One region of the Yersinia antarctica genome, then DNA from elsewhere that is predicted to be linked to it. Evidence: predicted binding sites of a transcription regulator. Region 1 holds the regulator's gene; each other region holds the start of a gene.

Region 1 (7,099 bases):
TTGCTGGTTTCGGCTGGCATACTGACACTCTCGATAGTCAGTTTCACTTCCGGCGTCATCAACGCACTCAGCATATTGTAAACTTCCAACGTATGTTCCTGAACCGCGTCACCACTGTCACTGATATATCCCTCTTCACGCAAGGTACCGACCAGTGTTGAAAATACCGCTTTATCGAAGAATTCTGGTGCGTTAATCCCGTGCAGAACAGACAATCGCTGCGCCATGATACGGCTCTCTTTCTCCAGCGCTCCACGGTTAATGCTCGGATTGGCACTGAGCAGCGACAGGGTAATCGCGTATCGTTGCAGGGTTTCCCGCACACCGGCGGCCAGTAATTGCAGTGGGCGAATTCGGGCCGGATTCAGCACTAGTTCGGTGCCTTTGTCACAAATCAACTGCTGGCGGGCCAGTTCATCTATCAGCGTGTCCAGCGTCTGTGGTAACTGCTCTTTGCTGTAATGCAGGAACAGTTCAGCTTTCAACATCGGATAAATCATACTGATTTGGCGCAACAATTCGTCACGGGTAATGCGGCGGTGGTACATCACCATGCTGGCTATCAGTGACGGTAGCATCAGTAAGTGCTGGATATTATTGCGATAATAGGTCATCAGCACGGCTTGTTCCCGTGGCAGGATGATAATGTCACCAATGTTGTCTTTCTCCACCTCAAACTTATTCATATTCAAGGCGTGATTAAGTAACTCTTCCGGTGTTTTATCCGGCACAGTGACATCTTTCGCATAAGGCACATTACGCATCAGTTGCAGATAGCAATCAAGTTGCTCAAGCAACTGCTCACGGGTGAGTGAACGCTGACGTGAGGCTAACAATGCGGTAGAACACAAGTTCATGGCATTCGCTGCTGCCGCATTATTTATTCTCACCATGATCTTACCGGCCAAATCATTTACCGCCGGTGTCAGCCAGCTTGGGCGCTGAGCTTCAATCGGATCAATGGCATCACGCCATTGCGGTACATTGGTGTTCAGATAGGTGGTCAACGGGATCGGTTCACCAAAGTTGACATAGCCCTGACCGAGGTTACGCAACTTACGCAAGCCCCGCAGCATCTGCAACAGGCTCTCTTTCTCTTTGGTCGCACCACGCAGCTCTTTGGCATAGGTACCCACTTCCATCACATGTTCGTAACCGATATAAATCGGCACCAAAGTGATTGGACGTGAGCCACCACGCAACATCGCCTGAATGGTCATCGACAGTGTGCCAGTTTTTGGCTCCAGCAGGCGGCCGGTACGTGAGCGGCCTCCTTCAACAAAGTATTCAACTGAATAACCACGGGTGAACAGTTCACCTAAATACTCGCGGAAAACCGTTGAATAGAGTTTGTTGCCTTTAAAGGTGCGACGAATAAAGAACGCGCCCAAACGGCGGAAGATAGGCCCGGCAGGCCAGAAGTTAAGGTTAATCCCGGCGGCAATATGCGGCGGCACCAGCCCTTGATGATAAAGCACGTAGGAGAGCAGCAGATAATCCATATGGCTGCGATGACAAGGCACATAGACGATTTCATGGCCATCTTGCGCCAACTGCCGCACCCGTTCTGCATTATGGACGTTAATACCTTGATACAAACGGTTCCACGTCCAGCTCAATACTCTGTCAGACAGGCGCACGGCTTCATATGAGAAGTCGGCTGCGATCTCTTCCATCAGCGTAATGGCATTTTGCTGTGCTTTCTCATGGGAGATTTTCTTGGTCCGCGCTTCATCGGCGACGGCCTTTTCAATCGCCTTTGATGTCAGCAACTTTTTGAACAGATCCTGCCGGGCAGGCAGACTAGGGCCAACCGCTGCCAGGCGTTGACGGGAGAAGTGCATCCGCGCTACGCGAGCCAGTTTGTGGGCGATAGTTTTATCGGTACCGTGCTCGCTGGCCATCCTGCGCAGTGAAACTGTGGTAGAGAAACGCACAAAACTATCGCGACCCAGCCACAATACCGCGAAGAATTTTTGCACTCCGTTAAGCACGCGCAGATGGGGTGTTCCGTGGCCTTCACGCCCCGGCGAACGACCAAACATCACGGAAACCGGTAACATCTGGATATCTAACTCGGGATTATTGCGGTGCAAATCCAGATAGTCGTGGAACAGCTTTACCGATTCCTGTTTAGGCGCGTAGTAGCGAAAGACCCGCGGGCCATTATCGATAAACACATGGCTGGGCAGTTGCACTCCATCGATTTCCAATGGAATCAATGGGTCGGGCAGGTCTTGTGCTTGACACTGCGCTCGCAAAGTCAGCAAATCAGCCTTAGAATTGTAAGGCAAAACGTACAGAATAGGACGAGAGGGGTCTAGCCCTAACTCAGTCACAGGGTCTGCCGGAATAACCTTGCTTTTTACCAACATTTTAAGTGGTAAATTCAATAACTTATAATATATTTTACGCCAACCTGACATAACTACATGAAGCCTCTTGTTAGCAATTCGTCGCAAGGATACCAGAAACTGGTTTTGAGATCTGTGGTGATAAGACAACAGAAAGCGGCAAAAATCATCATTAACTTAAGATAAAGGCAATAAAACATGGCGAATCAATCAACAGGGCTGGCCCGAGTCTATAAAGCGGCCGGTTATTCTGTGAAAGGCTTAACGGCTGCCTGGAAAAACGAAGCGGCATTTCGTCAGGAAGCTGTTGCTGCCATAATCGCTATCATACTGGCCTTCTGGCTGGATGTAGATGCTATCGCACGCCTTTTATTAATTGGTAGCGTGGTTTTAGTGATAATTATCGAAGTCATTAACAGTGCGATTGAGGCGGTAGTGGACAGGATTGGCAGTGAGTTCCATGAGCTATCGGGCCGCGCCAAAGATATGGGGTCCGCGGCGGTATTCCTCGCTATCTTGTTAGCGTTATTTGTTTGGATAACCGTACTTTGCCAGCATGCCGGTTAATGTTATGACGAACAATGCCGCAGAAATAAGCTGTGATTAATCCCTGTTTTTATTCACTCTTTGGTTCCCAACACCCGCTTACCTGTATATACTCACAGCAAGACTGTATAAACAAACAGGGGGCGGAATGAAAGCACTTACTACCAGACAGCAAGAGGTTTATGACCTGGTTCGCGATCACTTAGCGCAAACCGGCATGCCACCGACCCGTGCCGAAATTGCGCAGCGTCTGGGGTTTCGCTCTCCTAACGCCGCTGAAGAGCATTTAAAAGCACTGGCCCGTAAAGGCGTCATTGAGATTGTTTCTGGCGCTTCCCGTGGCATTCGTTTGCTGATGGAAGAAGAAGATGGCCTGCCACTGATTGGTCGGGTTGCCGCAGGTGAACCTTTGCTGGCACAGCAGCATATTGAAGGGCACTACAAAGTAGACCCATCAATGTTTAAACCGAGTGCAGATTTTCTGTTGCGGGTTAATGGGATGTCGATGAGAGATATCGGTATTCTGGATGGCGACCTATTAGCGGTGCATAAAACGCAAGATGTGCGTAACGGGCAAGTTGTAGTGGCACGAATTGATGATGAAGTGACGGTAAAACGCTTGAAAAAACAAGGTAATATCGTACAGCTTTTGCCAGAAAATAGTGAGTTCCAACCGATTATTGTCGATCTGCGCGAACAAAGCTTCACTATTGAAGGATTGGCCGTCGGTGTTATCCGTAATGGTGACTGGATCTAACATTAGCGTTTTATATTGAACTGATAAGCCGTTCCTGCTCAGGAGCGGCTTTTTATTATTAATGACCCCATTAAACGATTCAGACGCCCAAATTAATTGACGTTGCAGGCAGGCAGCCGCAAAGAAGCTCGCTAATTCCGATCAATGCTAACGACAAGTAGATGATTTGGATGACAAATCTGCGGGGAGAAAATTTGAATGCTGCTTGCTGCGGCCTCTCAGAGGTGATGTCTGGGAAGGGGCCAAGTAACAAGTACAGCTAGCCTGCTACAGCTCCAAGTATGGAAAAGTTATTTAGATTGAGACGATTCCGACAATAAGTTATTACCTACTGTTTTAACTGAATAATATCAGTGCTTATTTTTACTTTATAGCTATAATCTCAGTGATTAATATTATCCTGACTTTAATTGCTAGTATCCTCTGCTATAGTTATTCGTACGGTAAGCGAAACAACGAAGTTTAATTTTAAATTATGACTGTGAGTGACTAATTTAAATGTGGTTGTTTTTATCAATAGAGAATGTTTATCGTATTGAATTAAATAAACTGACTAATCCCAAGGTAACGGAGATATTATGAATAAAGATCAAGCCGACGGTAACTGGAAGCAGTTTAAAGGTAAAGTGAAAGAAAAATGGGGCAAGCTGACTGACGATGACTTAACGGTAATCGAAGGTAAGCGTGACCAGCTAGTGGGTAAAATCCAGGAGAAATACGGCTATCAGAAAGAGCAAGCCGAGAAAGAAGTCAAAGCCTGGGAAGACCACAGCAAATATCGCTGGTAACAGCATTAAATGGAATTAAACTGATATTGATATAAATTAATCGGGTCTCTCGTTTCATAGAATATGCATTGTTAATCAACCCCGTCTAGTTATTGGTGTATCAACTCCAATTATATTGAAGCGGTGAGGTTATTTTAATAAAAGCTATTCTAGCTCACCTGTATTTATATCTACATCTGCACAAGGACGTGCCTTATTATTAATTATTACCCTGTCGCATTGCTCGCGGCAGTCTACTTTTTGCTAACCGATATATACCCACCAGGGATCTCTATCTATACCCTAAATAATTCGAGTTGCAGGAAGGCGGTAACCGATTTGTACAGCATTTATGCTAGCCCGCTGGGTGAGCCTCAAGGATGAGGCTCATTAATCCCGATGAGCTTACATGAGTAAGTGATTCGGGTTATTGAGAGCAGCCAACACACATGCAGCTTGAAGTATGACGGGTATAAGGCAAAAGTAATTGGAGAGCAGCTAACATTGCTGCAACTTCAATTAGGTACGCAGCTATTTCTTTTTAGTAACAATAGAGTGGTCATGGTCACAATGCTCATGGCTTTCGCATGCTTCAACTTCCCCGCATTCAGCACATAAACCGTGCGCTTCAACCACACTGTGACGCAGCACAAAACCTGATTGTTTTGCTAACTGTGACAATGCCTCTTCAATGCCCACGGTGGTGCGTTCAGTGACTATTTTGCACCGATCACAGATAAATAGCGCTGAAGTATGGGTTGGCTCTTCAAAATGATGACATAGCACATAACTATTAGCTGACTCGACGCGGTGAATAAACCCTTGCTCCAGCAAAAAATCCAATGCGCGATAAACAGTTGGAGGCTTGGCTTGTGGCTCAGACACACGCAACAAATCCAACAGGTCATAGGCACTGATTGCGCCAGGTTGTTGTGCCATTAAGCGTAGTACTTCAAGACGTTGCGGTGTCAGCCGGACGTTACGTTGTTGACACAGACTTTCAGCCTGAGCCAGCAGCTTTTCCTCATCGATAGGTTTCATGATATCCATCCCGCAGCATTTGAATTGAAATGATTTTACCATATTTAGCGTTAATCGCCGATAGGTGAAAAAACGAAGGGAAGGTGGGTATCACACTTTTGTTAATTCACAGGATTCGATGACAGAACGATCAGTCGTAGAGTTCAATTATCACACAGGCAGCTATGGTCAGCTTCTATGGTATAATTACTCATTCCATCCCTTTGTAGGGTTCGCTCGGCGGGCAACTTTAAAGGGTATTTGATGAAATAATAACCGATGAAATCACCGTAAATGCACGCAGCCCAGACTTTTTCCAGCACCCCGGCCAATAAGCCACACTACCCTCTACAACGTTTTTCCGTCGCGCCGATGCTCGATTGGACCGATCGTCATTGCCGTTATTTTCATCGTTTGTTAACCAAGCAGACCTTGTTATATACCGAAATGGTCACCACCGGTGCCATTATTCATGGTAAAGCTGACTATCTGGCTTATAGCGAACAGGATCATCCGGTGGCACTGCAACTTGGAGGCAGTGACCCGCAGGCGCTGGCCCATTGTGCCAAATTGGCTGAACAACGCGGCTACAATGAAATAAACCTAAATGTGGGTTGCCCGTCTGATCGGGTACAAAATGGTCGTTTTGGCGCTTGCCTGATGGGTGAGGCTGAACTGGTCGCTGACTGCATTAAAGCTATGCGCGATGTGGTTTCTATTCCTGTCACCGTTAAAACTCGTATCGGCATTGACCAACTGGATAGCTATGAGTTCTTATGCGAGTTTGTGCAAACGGTGGCGGACCGTGGCGAATGCGATATCTTTACCATTCATGCTCGCAAAGCCTGGCTCTCAGGGCTTAGCCCGAAAGAGAACCGTGAAGTGCCACCGCTGGATTATGAGCGGGTTTATCAGCTCAAGCGTGATTTCCCAACACTGACTATTGCCATTAATGGTGGTGTGAAAACGCTGGCTGAAGCCAAAGAGCATCTTAAACATCTTGATGGGGTAATGATGGGCCGTGAAGCCTACCAAAATCCAAGCATTTTGACCCAAGTGGATCGCGAACTATTTGATGTAAATGCCCCAGTGGTCGATAGCATTAAGGCGATTGAAGCGCTTTATCCTTATATCGAACAGGAGTTGTCTCGCGGCGCTTATTTGGGCCACATCACCCGGCATATTCTTGGGATTTTTCAGGGAATTCCTGGTGCGCGTCAATGGCGTCGCCATCTAAGCGAAAATGCCCATAAGCCTGGTGCTGGCGTTGCTGTAGTAGAGCAAGCCTTAGCGCTGGTCACTCGGCCTTATACCCTTCGTCCTTGAAGTCGCAGGGTTGTTAGCTACGCTAGTGACTCGGCCCATCCGGTGGGCCTCGCAAGGCGAGGCCGCTGCAAGCAGCGTTCAAATCACTTGACTGTGTAAGCTCATCGGGATGCGTTCACTTGCTGCCTACCTGCGACGCCAATTACTTTGAGTATAATAGAATAGTAAATTAGCTATAAGTTAGTCAAATTGACCATGCCTATCCATTTTTCTGGTAGATGTTAATATTACTTAATCATTAAATTCAATGAATTAGCTGATATGTTAAAGTTGGCATGCTTCTTGTAATACTTCTTATAAAATCCCCGATTTGTTCGTTATATTTAATG
Region 2 (7,099 bases), 1.7 Mb from region 1:
TCACTGAAAATCACTTCATCGCCACAAACAAATAATTCCACGCCAAATAAGCCATAACCGCCGAGAGCTTTCACCACCTGAGACGCGATCGCTTTTGCGCGCGCGAAGGCGGTCTCACTCATCACCTGTGGTTGCCAAGACTCACGGTAGTCGCCATCTTCCTGACGGTGGCCAATAGGCGCACAAAAATGGATGCCATCAACAGCATTGATTGTCAGCAGGGTAATTTCAAAATCAAAACGAACCAAGCCTTCAACAATCACTCTGCCACCCCCGGCGCGGCCACCTTGTTGGGCATAATCCCAGGCGGTTTGCAGTTGACCTGCATTGCGGATCAGACTTTGGCCTTTACCGGAAGAACTCATTACTGGCTTAACGATACAGGGATAACCCACTTCACTAACGGCCTGACGGAATGCGCTATCAGTGTCGGCGAAACGGTAGCTAGAGGTTGGCAATTGCAGGGTTTCTGCCGCTAAACGGCGAATGCCTTCACGGTTCATCGTCAGCCGGGTTGCCTCGGCACAAGGCACGACCCGTTGGCCCATCATCTCGAGTTCAACCAGCATATCGGTGGCGATAGCTTCTATTTCTGGCACGATATAGTGCGGTTTTTCCTGTTCGACCAACTGTTTCAGCGCCGAGCCATCCAGCATATTAATTACATGGCTGCGATGGGCAACATGCATGGCGGGTGCATCTGCATAGCGATCCACGGCAATCACTTCCAGCCCCAGTCTTTGGCATTCGATAGCCACTTCTTTACCCAACTCGCCAGAGCCAAGCAACATGACACGGGTAGCGCCTGGGCGCAGAGCGGTTCCAATAGTTAGCATAGTTAGGTACCTACATCAGTGGGATAGTTGCACATTTATTTGTCGCGCGATCAATTTTACGGGCGCCAGTATACGGCAAAATGGCAACGAAAACGATTGCGTATCTGGCGAATGGCAGTGAGTCGATATCAATATATGCGCAGCGCATTGCGTATTTGGTTTGTTTTTTGCGGTTTAACTCCGGCAATGCCCCCATTTCTGGTATTATCGCGCCAAAATCTTGCGCTTGCCTTCAGGCTGTCGCTGCCATTCCATCCAGTTATAAGAGTTACTGCCGTGAGCACAACTTCCTTTTCTTCCCTGACGCTGCCTGCTGAGCAGTTGTCCAATCTTAATGAACTTGGCTATACCGAGATGACACCGGTACAGGCTGCGGCTTTACCGGCAATCCTCAACGGGCAGGATGTCCGGGCAAAAGCCAAAACCGGCAGTGGCAAAACTGCGGCATTCGGTATTGGTTTACTCGATAAAATTGCGGTCGGTGAGTTTGTTACCCAGGCATTGGTACTGTGCCCGACCCGTGAATTGGCTGATCAGGTCAGCAAAGAGTTGCGCCGATTGGCCCGTTTCACGCAAAACATTAAAATCCTGACCTTGTGCGGTGGCCAACCGATGGGGCATCAATTGGATTCACTGGTACATGCGCCACACATTGTTGTGGGCACGCCGGGGCGTATTCAGGAGCATTTGCGTAAGAAAACACTGGTACTGGAAGATCTTAAGATTCTGGTATTGGATGAGGCTGATCGCATGCTGGATATGGGCTTTACCGATGCCATCGACGATGTCATTGCCTATACCCCGCCACAGCGCCAAACCCTACTGTTCTCAGCTACCTATCCGGTCGGTATCGAACGAATCAGTGCGCGAGTTCAACGCCAACCAATCAATGTTGAAGTTGATGATGGCGATGAAGTTCCTGCCATTGAGCAGGTGTTCTTTGAAACCACCCGCGAAAAACGTTTGCCGCTACTGATATCAGTTCTCAGTCATTATCAGCCGAGTTCTTGTGTGGTTTTCTGTAACACCAAGAAAGATTGCCAAAGTGTCTATGAAGCATTGGAATCTCGTGGAATCAGTGTGCTGGCTTTGCATGGTGACTTAGAACAACGTGACCGTGATCAGGTGCTGGTGCGTTTTGCCAACCGCAGTTGTCGTGTGCTGGTGGCAACCGATGTAGCAGCCCGAGGCCTGGACATTAAAGATCTGGCGCTGGTGGTTAACTTTGAGCTGGCCTTTGACCCAGAGGTTCACGTGCACCGTATTGGTCGTACTGGTCGGGCAGGGATGAGTGGTCTGGCGGTTAGCTTGTGTACACCACAAGAGATGTCCCGCGCGCATGCCATTGAAGATTATCTGCAAATAAAACTGAAATGGACCCCGGCGGAACAGGTGAGCCGTAGTGCTAACACGATGCTAGAGCCTGAAATGGTCACGTTATGCATTGATGGTGGGCGCAAAGCAAAAATTCGCCCAGGTGATATTTTAGGTGCTTTAACCGGTGAGGCCGGTCTGACCGCTGCTGACGTCGGTAAGATTGATATGTTCCCAGTCCATGCCTATGTTGCAATCCGTAAAGCCAGTGCCAAACGTGCCTTACAGCAATTACAACAAGGCAAGATTAAAGGCAAAAACTGCAAAGCCCGTTTATTGAAATAATTACACGAAGGGGAGATGACTGTTGCATCCCCCCGACAACTCACACTATACTGTTTATATGTACAGTTACTTGTGGGCGTGAAAGACATGAAAAGGACATACAGCAATGGCCGTTGAAATAAAATTCGTCGTGGTAAGACAGGGTGAGGAAAAAATGACTTTCACAACCAAAAAAGAAGCCGATGCTTACGATAAAATGCTGGATTTGGCTGACAATTTGTCTGAGTGGCTGTCACAGGCTCCCTTAACCCTTGAAGAAGATCAACGCGAAGCGCTGAGTTTCTTCCTGGCAGAAAATAAAGAGGCTTTGGGGCAAATTCTTCGAGGTGCTAACCCTGCGACTCCTGTCGATGGGCAAGCAAAAGTGAAAGCGGAAAAGAATGTACCAGAGAAAAAAAACAAATCTGAAGAAAATCAAGCCGCTTAATTTGCCAACTTTCAGCAGAAAGTGAAAAAGGGATCTAAAATGAATCGTGAAATCACCTTCTTTAGCCGATTTGAGGCGGATATTCTGGCAGATCGTAAGACGATCACCATCCGGGATAGCAGTGAATCCGATTTCCGCCCAGGGGAAACCTTGCGCGTATGTCGCAATGAAGATGGCGTATTCTTCTGCCACATTATGGTCAAATCAGTCACGCCAATCACGCTGGAGGCACTGTCTGACCGTCATGCGGAGCAAGAAAATATGTCATTGGATGAGCTGAAAAAGGTGATTAAGGAGATCTATCCTGGGCTGGAACAGTTTTATGTGATTGAATTTACGCGGTGTTAATTAAACGGCGTTATCATTATTACCCTGCAACGCTGTTCACTCTGTAACCTACCTTTCAATCATCGTTCCTACCATAGGATAGAAATAATAATATTTGGAGGAATGATGAGAAAGACAGGATTAGCCTTGGTATTGATCACTGCATTGGCGGGTATCACCAGTGGTGTACAGGCCCAAGAGCCGCGAGTAGCGAAATTACCTGCTTGCCCCGGTTTAAACCAATCTCAGGTAGCAACGCAGGTTAAGCGAGATTTTCTGCAAAACAGAATTACGCGTTGGGAAGCGGATAAGAAACAATTGGGTACTGATAGCCCAGTGGTTTGGATTAGCGCGGTAGACATTACAGGTCAGGATGATGTCTGGCAGGTTCCAATGACTGTTCGTGGTAACAAGGGTGACAAAACCTACCAAGTGGTACTTGACTGCAAAGCTGGCAGCATTACCTATAATGGTCCTAAATAGGTATACCTCTCATTAGTAATTGACTCAAATAGGTCTGGGTAGAATAACGTCTGCATAAAGTTAATAGCTGCCAAACAGGTGCTGGAGGAAACGTATCTGGTACCTGTTTATCCCCCCTCACGGCGGATACTCTCTCAGGTCTCTTTTATAATCATATTTATCATTTAATTAGCTCCCTTCAGCTAAATTATAAGCATATGCTGGTGCTTGGCATCCACAGGTAATCGTGTCACTCTCGCGTTAACGAACACAGATGGATAACTCAATCAATGACCATACCTCCAAAGGCCGATAAACGCCCTTATCCAATAACTATGCACGGCGATACCCGTGTAGATGACTATTATTGGCTACGTGATGACGAGCGTACTGACGCCGATGTTCTGAACTACTTGCAAGCTGAAAATGATTTCACCAACGCAGTGTTGCAGCCACAACAACCTTTGCGAGAAACCCTGTATCAAGAGATGGTTTCGCGAATTCCGCCACAGGAAGAATCAGTCCCCTATATCCGCAACGGCTATCGCTATCAGACGCGTTTTGAGCCGGGTAATGAATATGCTATTTACGTGCGTCAACCGGTTTGGGCTGATAGCAGTTGGGAAACGTTATTGGATGGCAACCAACGGGCAGCGGACAGTGAGTTTTATACCTTGGGTGGGTTGGATGTTAGCCCAGATAATCATCTATTAGCGGTTGCAGAGGATTTCTTATCGCGTCGCCAATATGATATTCGGGTGAAACATTTGCAAAGTGATGTTTGGCACGAAGAAGTTATCAGCAATACCTCAGGTAGTTTTGAGTGGGCCAATGATTCAAAAACGCTCTATTACGTGCGCAAACATGAAAAAACATTACTGCCTTATCAAGTGTATCGCCATGTAGTAGGAACCGACCCTCAATTGGACCAACTTATTTATCAGGAAACTGACGATACATTTTATGTTGGGCTGGAAAAAACCACATCTGAACGTTTCATTGTTATTAATCTGAGCAGTACCACTACATCTGAAATCTTGTTGCTGGATGCTGATAAGCCTGAATCCGCACCACAGATGTTTGCACCGCGCCGTAAAGACCATGAATACGGGTTGGACCACTATAAGCAACATTTTTATTTACGCTCAAATAAAGATGGCAAGAATTTCGGTTTGTACAAAATAGCCGAAGAAGGTAAGGAACAACGTGATTTTGCCGATGAATCTCAATGGGTGTCATTAATCGCGCCAACAACTGATGTTATGTTGGAGGGCTTCAGCCTATTCCGTGATTGGTTGGTAGTGGAAGAGCGTAGTGAAGGGCTGACGCATTTACGACAGATTCACTGGGCCACTGACGAAGAGAAATACATTACTTTTGATGATCCAACCTATGTTACCTGGTTGGCTTATAACCCCGAGCCAGAAACAGAATTGCTGCGCTATGGCTACTCCTCTATGACTACACCAAGTTCAATGTTTGAACTTAATATGGATGCAGGTACGCGCCAGCTACTGAAACAGCAAGAAGTGAAGAATTTCACCCCGGAAAAGTATCGCAGCGAGCGGATATGGGTCACTGCAACCGACGGCGTAAAAGTGCCGGTTTCATTGGTTTATCACCAAGATCACTTTGTTTCAGGTAGTAATCCACTGTTGGTTTATGGCTATGGCTCATATGGCAGCAGTATGGATCCCGCATTCAGTGGTAGCCGATTAAGCCTATTGGATCGTGGTTTTGTCTTCGCTCTGGCTCATATTCGGGGCGGCGGAGAATTGGGACAGCAGTGGTATGAAGACGGTAAATTGCTCAACAAGTTAAATACTTTCAACGATTTTATCGATGTTACCAAAGCATTGATAACTGAGGGTTATGGTGATGCTAACCGTGTATTTGCCATGGGAGGCAGTGCTGGTGGCTTGTTGATGGGGACGGTCATCAATCAGGAACCCGGGTTATATAAAGGCGTAGTGGCACAGGTGCCGTTTGTTGATGTGGTAACCACCATGTTGGATGAATCGATTCCTCTCACCACTGGCGAGTATGATGAATGGGGCAACCCGAACGATAAGGCGTATTACGACTATATTAAGCAATACAGTCCTTATGATCAGGTAAAGGCTCAGGATTATCCGCACATGCTGGTGACTACCGGCTTACATGATTCACAGGTTCAATACTGGGAACCGGCAAAGTGGGTCGCCAAGCTGCGTGAAATGAAAACGGATGACCACCAATTATTGCTCTACACCGATATGGATTCAGGTCATGGCGGTAAATCAGGCCGTTTCAAAGCGTATGAAGACATCGCTTTGGAATATGCATTCATACTGGCTTTGGCTTAATCTAGTCAGGAATATTACGTCAGGTAATAGGTCAGGGTATGGCGCATATCTGGCGTAAGGTCAGTTATTGAAGCTAACATCCAACGCAGATAGTCCGGGTCTTGCCGGGCTATCTGTTCAATGCTTTTGCCCCGGTATTTCCCAAATTTAAATGTCTGTAATAACAGCGGCTGCTGTGTTATCTCGGCCATTTGTTCGGCGTTCCAACCAGAGTCTTGCATAATGCGCTGTAATAGCGCCGCAGTGACATAGCAGTCGTATAAAGCACGATGCGGGTATAGATTATCCGGTACTGAAACATTCAGTCGCAAAGCGTAACGCAGATATTGATTACTGTGCTTAATGTCAGGATAGAGCATTCGTGCCAGCTTAAGCGTACAAATCCATTGGCCGCCCATCTCCGGTAATACCCCACGATCAAAAGGCGCATTATGGGCAACATAATATGGGCTGCCTTGATATCTTCTAATCGCCACCGCAATTCGTGGTTTGCCTTCTACCATTTCTTCAGTGATATGGTGGATTACCATCGCATCAATGCTGATTGGTCGGTCTGGACTAATCAGATCACTCATAGGGTTAGCCAATGCTCCATCAACTAAATCAATAGAAGCAACCTCAACAATCCCACCGGCTAAACCACAGGTTTCGGTATCGATAACACGAAAATACATTTCTATCCCCCACCGACTATTGCTAAATAATAGCAACAAAAAACCCGCCTAATATGGCGGGTTGACTGACGAGACGAAAAGCCCGTTTATTCTGCGCTGGTAGAAGATGACTTCTTAGCGCGTTTCTCCGCTTTTTTCTCAGCTGGAGTTTTTAGTGGCTTTTTCTTCGCGTTCTTTTTGCTGTCCATTCCCTTACTCATGGCTTGCCTCTCTTTACCTTCGGTTAGGTTGGTACGCCCACCTATTAACCACCTTATGAGGGTAAGTTGCAAGGAGATAAAGCATCAATGCAATTAATCTATTGTTTAACAACAGTATTATTAAATCTTAATTTATCTTGTTACCGTTTAAATCGTGTTATCCCGAGGA
Region 3 (7,099 bases), 3.3 Mb from region 1:
GTGCGTTACTCACATACGATTGACCCGGATACTGGCCGACCAATTAACCACCGATTAGTCTCAATTACTGTTTTGGACCCAAGCTGTATGACCGCAGATGGACTGTCGACTGGGTTAGATGTCCTTGGGCCAGAAAGAGGGATGGCACTCGCTAATTTACTGGGTATTCCAGTGTTTATGATAGTAAAAACCGATGAAGGTTTTGAGGAACGCTATTCTGATGCGTTCAAACCTTATCTGCAAAAACGGCCTTGATAGGAGAGGATATGTTGACTGTTTTTATCGCATCCTTTGTCTTTTTTCTATTGGCCATCGGCGGGATGTCGTTAGGTTATATCGTAAAACGTAAAACCTTACAGGGCAGTTGCGGAGGAATAACGGGTTTGGGGATGGAGAAAGTATGTGATTGCCCTGAGCCTTGTGATTCTCGTAAGAAGCGCTTGGCTAAGGAAGCCGCTCGCCAGAAAAAATTGGATCAATACCGTATCCTATAAGATGTGTTATAGATTACGATGCTTTAATGCCGAGCATTCTGTATAAAACGTGGTTATATGCACGACAAGCAAATTTAGACATAACCCCCCAGCCAACTCAGTGTTGACCAGGGGGGTATTTACGCTTTAGTGCTATTCGTGGCTGATTAGTCTACGTCGATAATGCTGTTTTTTCATTTTCTGATTTACGTCTATACCATTGTGGTTGTTCTTTACTTATTTATTCTTACTTACTCACTATACTTTTAAAAAGTGCAGGAGAATCAACCATAACTCCATTTGCCTGTAATTCCCTCGCTTTTTTATAATCTTCGGGAGTATTGATGCCGAAGAAAATAATATGTGCGTTGGTATTCCTTCTAAAACAATCCATCGCCTCTTTATCCCAACTTAATACTGCATCAGAACGCCCTTCGCCCAACGTGTATTTTTCTACCACTTGTACTTTGCGATGTAACTCTAAACCATACCAACGTTCTTTATTATCTGCTGGCAATTCACATTTATGATCCATCGTAATATTAGCTAATTGAGTCCGAGTAAAGTTGCGGCTTTCAAATCGATTGATTTTATGTGAGATATCACTGGTTTCATTCACTTTATCCAGTGCTTCCAGATAGTTATCATCCGTAGAGTAAACTCGGGTACGTGCGAAGCGATCTTTTTCTCCTTTGCTGGTTGCGGTAAGCGTCTCTTTTAGGGCTTTGGCAAAGGTTATTGGGTTGGCATCGGGCGATTTAATGTCCAGATAGAATGTCGTGTCAGGATACTTCTTCAGCACTTCATCAAGTGTGGGAATACCTGTGTGTGTGCCAGCCTTCGGTTGAATATGATGTTTCTTATCATAGGCAACGCTCGCATCCACTTTAGCCAGTTGTTGTGCAGTATAACCTGAGATGGTACCGGACTTATCTGTCAACTCTTTGAGGTCTATAGGGCGATACAATACCGGAATATTATCTTTCGATAGTTGTAATGTAATCCATATGGCGTCAGCACCATTAGATAGTGCTTTATCGATAGCCGGTAAGGTATTTTCTGGCGCATCAGCCGTTCCTGCACGGTGGGCAATAATTTGTGGCGCTGCAAGGGTAACAGATTGGGCGTTAACAACAAAGGTAGCGGAAAGGAGTAGGGTAGCCATTATATAATTTCGCATAATATATAGTTTCCATTCATTATCTAATAATGAATTTTATGAGGTGAAGGTTAATCATATAACTAACATTTTTCGACCTTGTCGAATTTAATGGTTTTTTATTAAAAATAAATGACAAAATGCAAAAAAAAACCAATAACAGTATTCAATTCTGTTATATACGTAATTAGTTGGTGTTTTGATTAGGATAATTATGACTCATCGCGATGGTTATCTTGATATGAATAAATAGGGTGGCATTCATCAACGATAGAATTACATACTGATATTGATGATGTTTATTCCCTGTCGCGGAGTGAGAAAACTCTGTATAAATCTTAAAAACCATTAGTTAAGCAGACAAAGATTGTATTAGTGTGAGGTGAGATTTCACTGGGTTGTTGCACCTTTAAGTGCCAGATTTTAAGAAGGAATACTGTGTGTCGAAATTGCGGGTTGGTGTGATTTTTGGTGGTAAATCGGCTGAGCATGAAGTGTCGTTGCAGTCGGCTAAAAACATCGTAGAGGCGATTGATAAGGAAAAGTTTGATGTCACGCTACTGGGTATTGATAAACAGGGGAAATGGCATGTTAACGATGCATCCAGCTATTTGTTAAATGCAGAGAATCCAGCGCTGATCTCCCTGAATCACTCAAACAGAAATGTAGCGTTGATTCCCGGTCAAGAGCGCCAGCAACTGATTGCGGCGGATAATGCCACAGCATTGGCGCAACTGGATGTTATTTTCCCGATAGTACACGGTACATTAGGCGAGGATGGTTCTTTGCAAGGCTTGCTGCGCATGGCCAATATCCCCTTCGTTGGGTCCAGCGTGCTGGGATCTGCGGTCAGCATGGATAAAGATCTCACCAAGCGGTTACTGCGTGATGCCGGGTTGAATATTGCCCCTTTTATTACGCTGACACGGACAAATAAAGATAATTACAGTTTTGAGCAGATAACGGCAAAACTTGGCTTACCTTTATTTATCAAACCGGCAAATCAAGGCTCCTCGGTTGGGGTGAGTAAAGTACGCAATGCGGCTGAATACCAGCAGGCTGTTACGCTTGCGTTTGATTTTGACCATAAGGTATTAGTTGAATCAGCTATTGTTGGGCGCGAGATTGAATGTGCGGTACTGGGTAATGATAACCCTCGAGCTAGCCTGTGTGGTGAAGTGGTCGTCAGTGATGAATTTTACTCCTACGATACCAAGTATATTAATGAAACCGGTGCTCAGGTGGTTATCCCTGCAGTGATAGACAATGCAGCCAGCGACAATATTCGCGCAGTAGCATTAGCCGCGTTTCGTACGCTTGAATGCCGTGGTCTGGCACGGGTAGATGTCTTTTTAACGCCAGAAAATACCGTTATTATAAATGAAATCAATACACTACCTGGTTTCACTAATATCAGTATGTACCCCAAACTCTGGCGCGCCACGGGAGTCGGTTCTACAGAGTTGATCACAACACTGATTGAACTGGCGTTAGAACGGCATCAGCAAGATAAGTCATTGAAGAGTTCTATTTTTAGCGACCACTAAATGAAGATTGTGGTTGAACCCAGCGGTTGCCTGTAGGCAGCCGTTGCGTTTGGTGATCAGTTCGATCTGCGCGGCAAACGGGCTGGTGTGATTCTTTCGAGAGGTAATGTGGATTTAGGCCGTCTAGCCAGCTTTATCGGCGGGACTTGCTGATATTGGAGAGGACTGAGTAAACAGCTAGCAGGCTAGCCTCCGATAAGCAATCTGAGGCGGGTTGAGGATTAGGATAATCTTGAATTTTTCCTATTTAACTGTATCCTTATACAGTGGTTTGGTTGGGGAAAGATAACATGCGTAAGATTATTCATGTCGATATGGATTGCTTCTTCGCGGCAGTGGAAATGCGCGACGATCCCAGTTTGCGTGATATTCCCATCGCGATTGGCGGCAGCCGCGATCGGCGTGGAGTGATCAGTACGGCCAATTACCCTGCCAGACGTTATGGTGTTCGTAGTGCTATGCCAACGGCGATGGCACTTAAACTCTGCCCACAGCTTAAAGTTATTCCTGGCAGAATGGCGGCTTATAAAGAGGCGTCGCTGCATATCCGTGAAATTTTCGCTCGCTATACCCCGCTGATTGAGCCGCTCTCGCTGGATGAAGCCTATCTGGATGTTTCTGATTGCTCTGCATGCAGTGGTTCTGCCACTTTAATTGCTCAGGAAATCCGTCAAGCCATTTCTGATGAACTGAGTCTGACCGCCTCCGCCGGTATTGCCCCGATAAAATTTCTGGCCAAAATTGCGTCAGATCTGAATAAACCGAATGGTCAATATGTCATCACCCCTAATCAGATTCAGCCTTTCCTGCATGATTTGCCGTTGAGTAAGATTCCTGGCGTGGGGAAAGTGACCGCTAAACGTTTACAAGAACTCGGGTTGGTTACTTGCGGCGAGGTACAAAACTATCCGCAGGCTGAACTATTAAAGCGTTTTGGCAAATTCGGTCATGTGTTGTGGGAGCGTAGCCACGGTATTGATGAGCGGGAAATATCCCCGGACAGATTGCGTAAATCGGTCGGTGTTGAAAGAACGCTGGCGGAAGATATTCATGACTGGGAAAGTTGTGAGGCATTGATTGAACAGCTTTATATTGAACTGGAAACTCGATTACGTAAAGTGAGGCCGGATCTGCATATTGCGCGTCAGGGTATTAAATTGAAATTTCATGATTTTCAACAAACTACGCAGGAGCATGTCTGGCCGGAACTGAATAAGACTGATCTGCTACAAGTGGCGCGCACTGCATGGAATGAACGGCGAGCCGGGCGGGGAGTTCGCTTGGTAGGGCTACATGTCACTTTACTGGATCCACAACTTGAGCGGCAATTATTGCTTAGTTGGGAATAGTATATGCAATAAAAAACGGCGGGTCGAAGCACCGCCGTTATCACATAAAGATCAATCAGATTTGTTTATGCCCGTTCTGGAATGGCTTTTAGCAGGGCGGTCAGTAACTGCCAATATTGACCCACGCTTTCGATATGAACTTGTTCATCCGGTGAATGTGGGCCGGTCATGGTTGGCCCAATCGACACCATATCCATATCCGGGTAAGGTTTTTTGAATAAACCACACTCCAGACCCGCGTGGATAACCATGATGTTCGGTGTTTTGTTGAACAGTTTTTGGTATGTTTCCCGCACCAATGCCATGACAGGAGAGGTTGGGTCCGGCTGCCAGCCAGGGTAACCGCCTTTCGGTAGCGTTTGTGCACCAGCTAACTGACCAATTGCCGTCAGCATGCTCACCACGTAATCTTTGCCGCTGTCGATCAGGGAGCGAATCAGACAGATGATTTCTGCTTCGTTCTCATTCATGGTAACCACACCGACATTCAGTGAGGTCTCAACCACGCCTTTAACGGCATCACTCATGCGAATTACACCGTTTGGCGTGGCATTCAGCAGTGCCACTAAACGCTGCTGTGTGTCTTTAGTCAGCGCTTTTGTCTCAGTGGATACCGGTTCGAGCAGGAGTGCCAGATTTTTTTCCACCGCCGCCAGCTCGTTTTTCAACGTTGCCAGATACGCCTGACTAAGGCTTTTCAATTGATCGACTTTATCTGCACTAACTGCCAGGATCACCGAACCCTCACGCGGGATAGCGTTACGCAATGTACCGCCATTGAGATCCAATACGCGCAGATCCAGATCTTTTGCGTGTTCAAACAGGAAGCGGGCCAGCAGCTTGTTGGCATTGCCTAAACCTAAATGGATATCCGCACCGGAGTGACCACCTTTAAGGCCTTTTAAGGTCAGTTTCAGGGTTTGGAACCCAGCAGGAACGGCTTCGCGCTTCAGGGCCAGAGTGGTGATAAAATCAATACCACCAGCGCAACCCATATAGATTTCACCTTCCTGTTCAGAATCGGTATTAATCAGAATATCGGCTTTCAACCAATTAGGTTGCAGGCCGAAGGCACCATCCATACCGGCTTCTTCGGTCATGGTCAGTAACACTTCCAGTGGGCCATGTTCAACGCTGTCATCAGACAATACGGCCAGCGCAGAAGCCATACCAATGCCGTTATCCGCACCCAATGTGGTGCCACGGGCTTTAACCCATTCACCGTCGATATATGGTTGGATAGGATCTTTGGTAAAGTCATGTACCGTATCATTATTCTTCTGCGGAACCATATCCAGATGAGCTTGCAGCGCAACTGGCTTACGGTTCTCCATCCCTTTGGTAGCAGGCTTACGCAGCAAGATATTACCGACCTTGTCACGCTCAGCGTGCAGACCTTTTTCTTTGGCCCACGTCATAATGTGCTGCGCCAGCGCTTCTTCATGGTAAGACGGATGGGGGATTGAGCAGATTTTTGCGAAAATATCCCACAACGGCTGAGGCGAAAGTTGAGACAGTTCAGACACTGTAAGTCTCCTGTAACAGCATGCTCATATCGGCAACCTCAGGATGAAGATGTCAGAGATGCTATCGGGTTGATGACTAAAGATTTTAAGGGTAGTGACAAACCGCCATCGGAATGGCGAGATGGTTTGAGAATATCACTTTCATCGGCATTACGCGCGTTTCGCCGCACAATTACCGCATTAGACCCGATTAATTAACCCGATAATTGCTGGTTTTTATCCGGCTGGCTCACTATAATCTCGCGCAACCTTTTTTCCCCTTCTGATACATGGCAAGCCACTCCTTTACTGGCTGGGATTACACTTTATGAGCGAAAAATACGTCGTTACCTGGGATATGTTGCAAATTCACGCCCGCAAACTGGCACAGCGTTTACTGCCAGCCGATCAATGGAAAGGGATTATTGCGGTAAGCCGTGGTGGTTTGGTGCCTGCGGGTATTCTGGCGCGTGAGCTGGGTATTCGTTATGTCGACACCGTTTGCATCGCCAGTTATAACCATGATAACCAAGGCGAGCTTAAAGTCCTGAAACGTGCTGAAGGTGACGGCGAAGGCTTTATTGTGATTGATGATTTGGTTGATACTGGCGGCACTGCGAAAGCTATCCGTGAGATGTATCCGAAGGCACACTTTGTTACTATTTTCGCCAAACCTGCTGGTCGCCCATTAGTTGATGATTATGTGGTTGATATTCCTCAGGGCACCTGGATTGAGCAGCCGTGGGATATGGCTGTAACCTTTGTTGCTCCTTTAAGCGGTAAGTAATTTAGTTGGCTTTAAACGCCTGGTCAGCTCCGGGCGTTTCATTTTCTCCGCAGTATGAGTACACTTGACCCCATCTGACCAGCCCTTATCGGGCCTGAATCACGGCTTATGGAGGCTATCGTTACCATGGCACAAGCCAACCTCTCTGAAATTCTGTTTAAACCAAAGTTCAAGCATCCTGAAACTTCAACTCTCGTGCGGCATGCTCACTGCAACCATCCTATGACGGTACATTCTGCCTTGGACGGTGATACCACCAGCCATTGGTATCGGATGATC

What was found. The regulator LexA, encoded in region 1, represses DNA repair genes until DNA is damaged. The targets are predictions, from matches to a motif close to TNCTGTATGTACATACAGNA.
Region 2: a site for LexA is predicted at 2,544-2,563, ahead of ACWJJO_RS13030 (YebG family protein). Genes of this name have one in related genera too.
Region 3: a site for LexA is predicted at 3,429-3,448, ahead of dinB (DNA polymerase IV). Genes of this name have one in related genera too.

What each region holds. Positions count from the first base shown of each region.
Region 1 covers NZ_JBSJQF010000001.1:4,486,384-4,493,482, reverse strand. The annotation lists gene plsB (glycerol-3-phosphate 1-O-acyltransferase PlsB) at 1-2,426, opposite strand, end outside; gene ACWJJO_RS20770 (diacylglycerol kinase) at 2,553-2,921, shown strand; gene lexA (transcriptional repressor LexA) at 3,049-3,657, shown strand; gene ACWJJO_RS20760 (CsbD family protein) at 4,236-4,445, shown strand; gene zur (zinc uptake transcriptional repressor Zur) at 4,956-5,465, opposite strand; gene dusA (tRNA dihydrouridine(20/20a) synthase DusA) at 5,739-6,770, shown strand.
Region 2 covers NZ_JBSJQF010000001.1:2,788,509-2,795,607, reverse strand. The annotation lists gene purT (formate-dependent phosphoribosylglycinamide formyltransferase) at 1-836, opposite strand, end outside; gene dbpA (ATP-dependent RNA helicase DbpA) at 1,113-2,495, shown strand; gene ACWJJO_RS13030 (YebG family protein) at 2,602-2,922, shown strand; gene yqfB (N(4)-acetylcytidine aminohydrolase) at 2,962-3,270, shown strand; gene yebF (protein YebF) at 3,376-3,732, shown strand; gene ACWJJO_RS13015 (S9 family peptidase) at 4,002-6,056, shown strand; gene exoX (exodeoxyribonuclease X) at 6,071-6,730, opposite strand.
Region 3 covers NZ_JBSJQF010000001.1:1,147,220-1,154,318, forward strand. The annotation lists gene ACWJJO_RS05075 (FAD:protein FMN transferase) at 1-255, shown strand, start outside; gene nqrM ((Na+)-NQR maturation NqrM) at 267-494, shown strand; gene ACWJJO_RS05085 (glycerophosphodiester phosphodiesterase family protein) at 721-1,653, opposite strand; gene ddlA (D-alanine--D-alanine ligase) at 2,073-3,179, shown strand; gene dinB (DNA polymerase IV) at 3,470-4,528, shown strand; gene pepD (beta-Ala-His dipeptidase) at 4,594-6,054, opposite strand; gene gpt (xanthine phosphoribosyltransferase) at 6,362-6,820, shown strand; gene frsA (esterase FrsA) at 6,947-7,099, shown strand, end outside.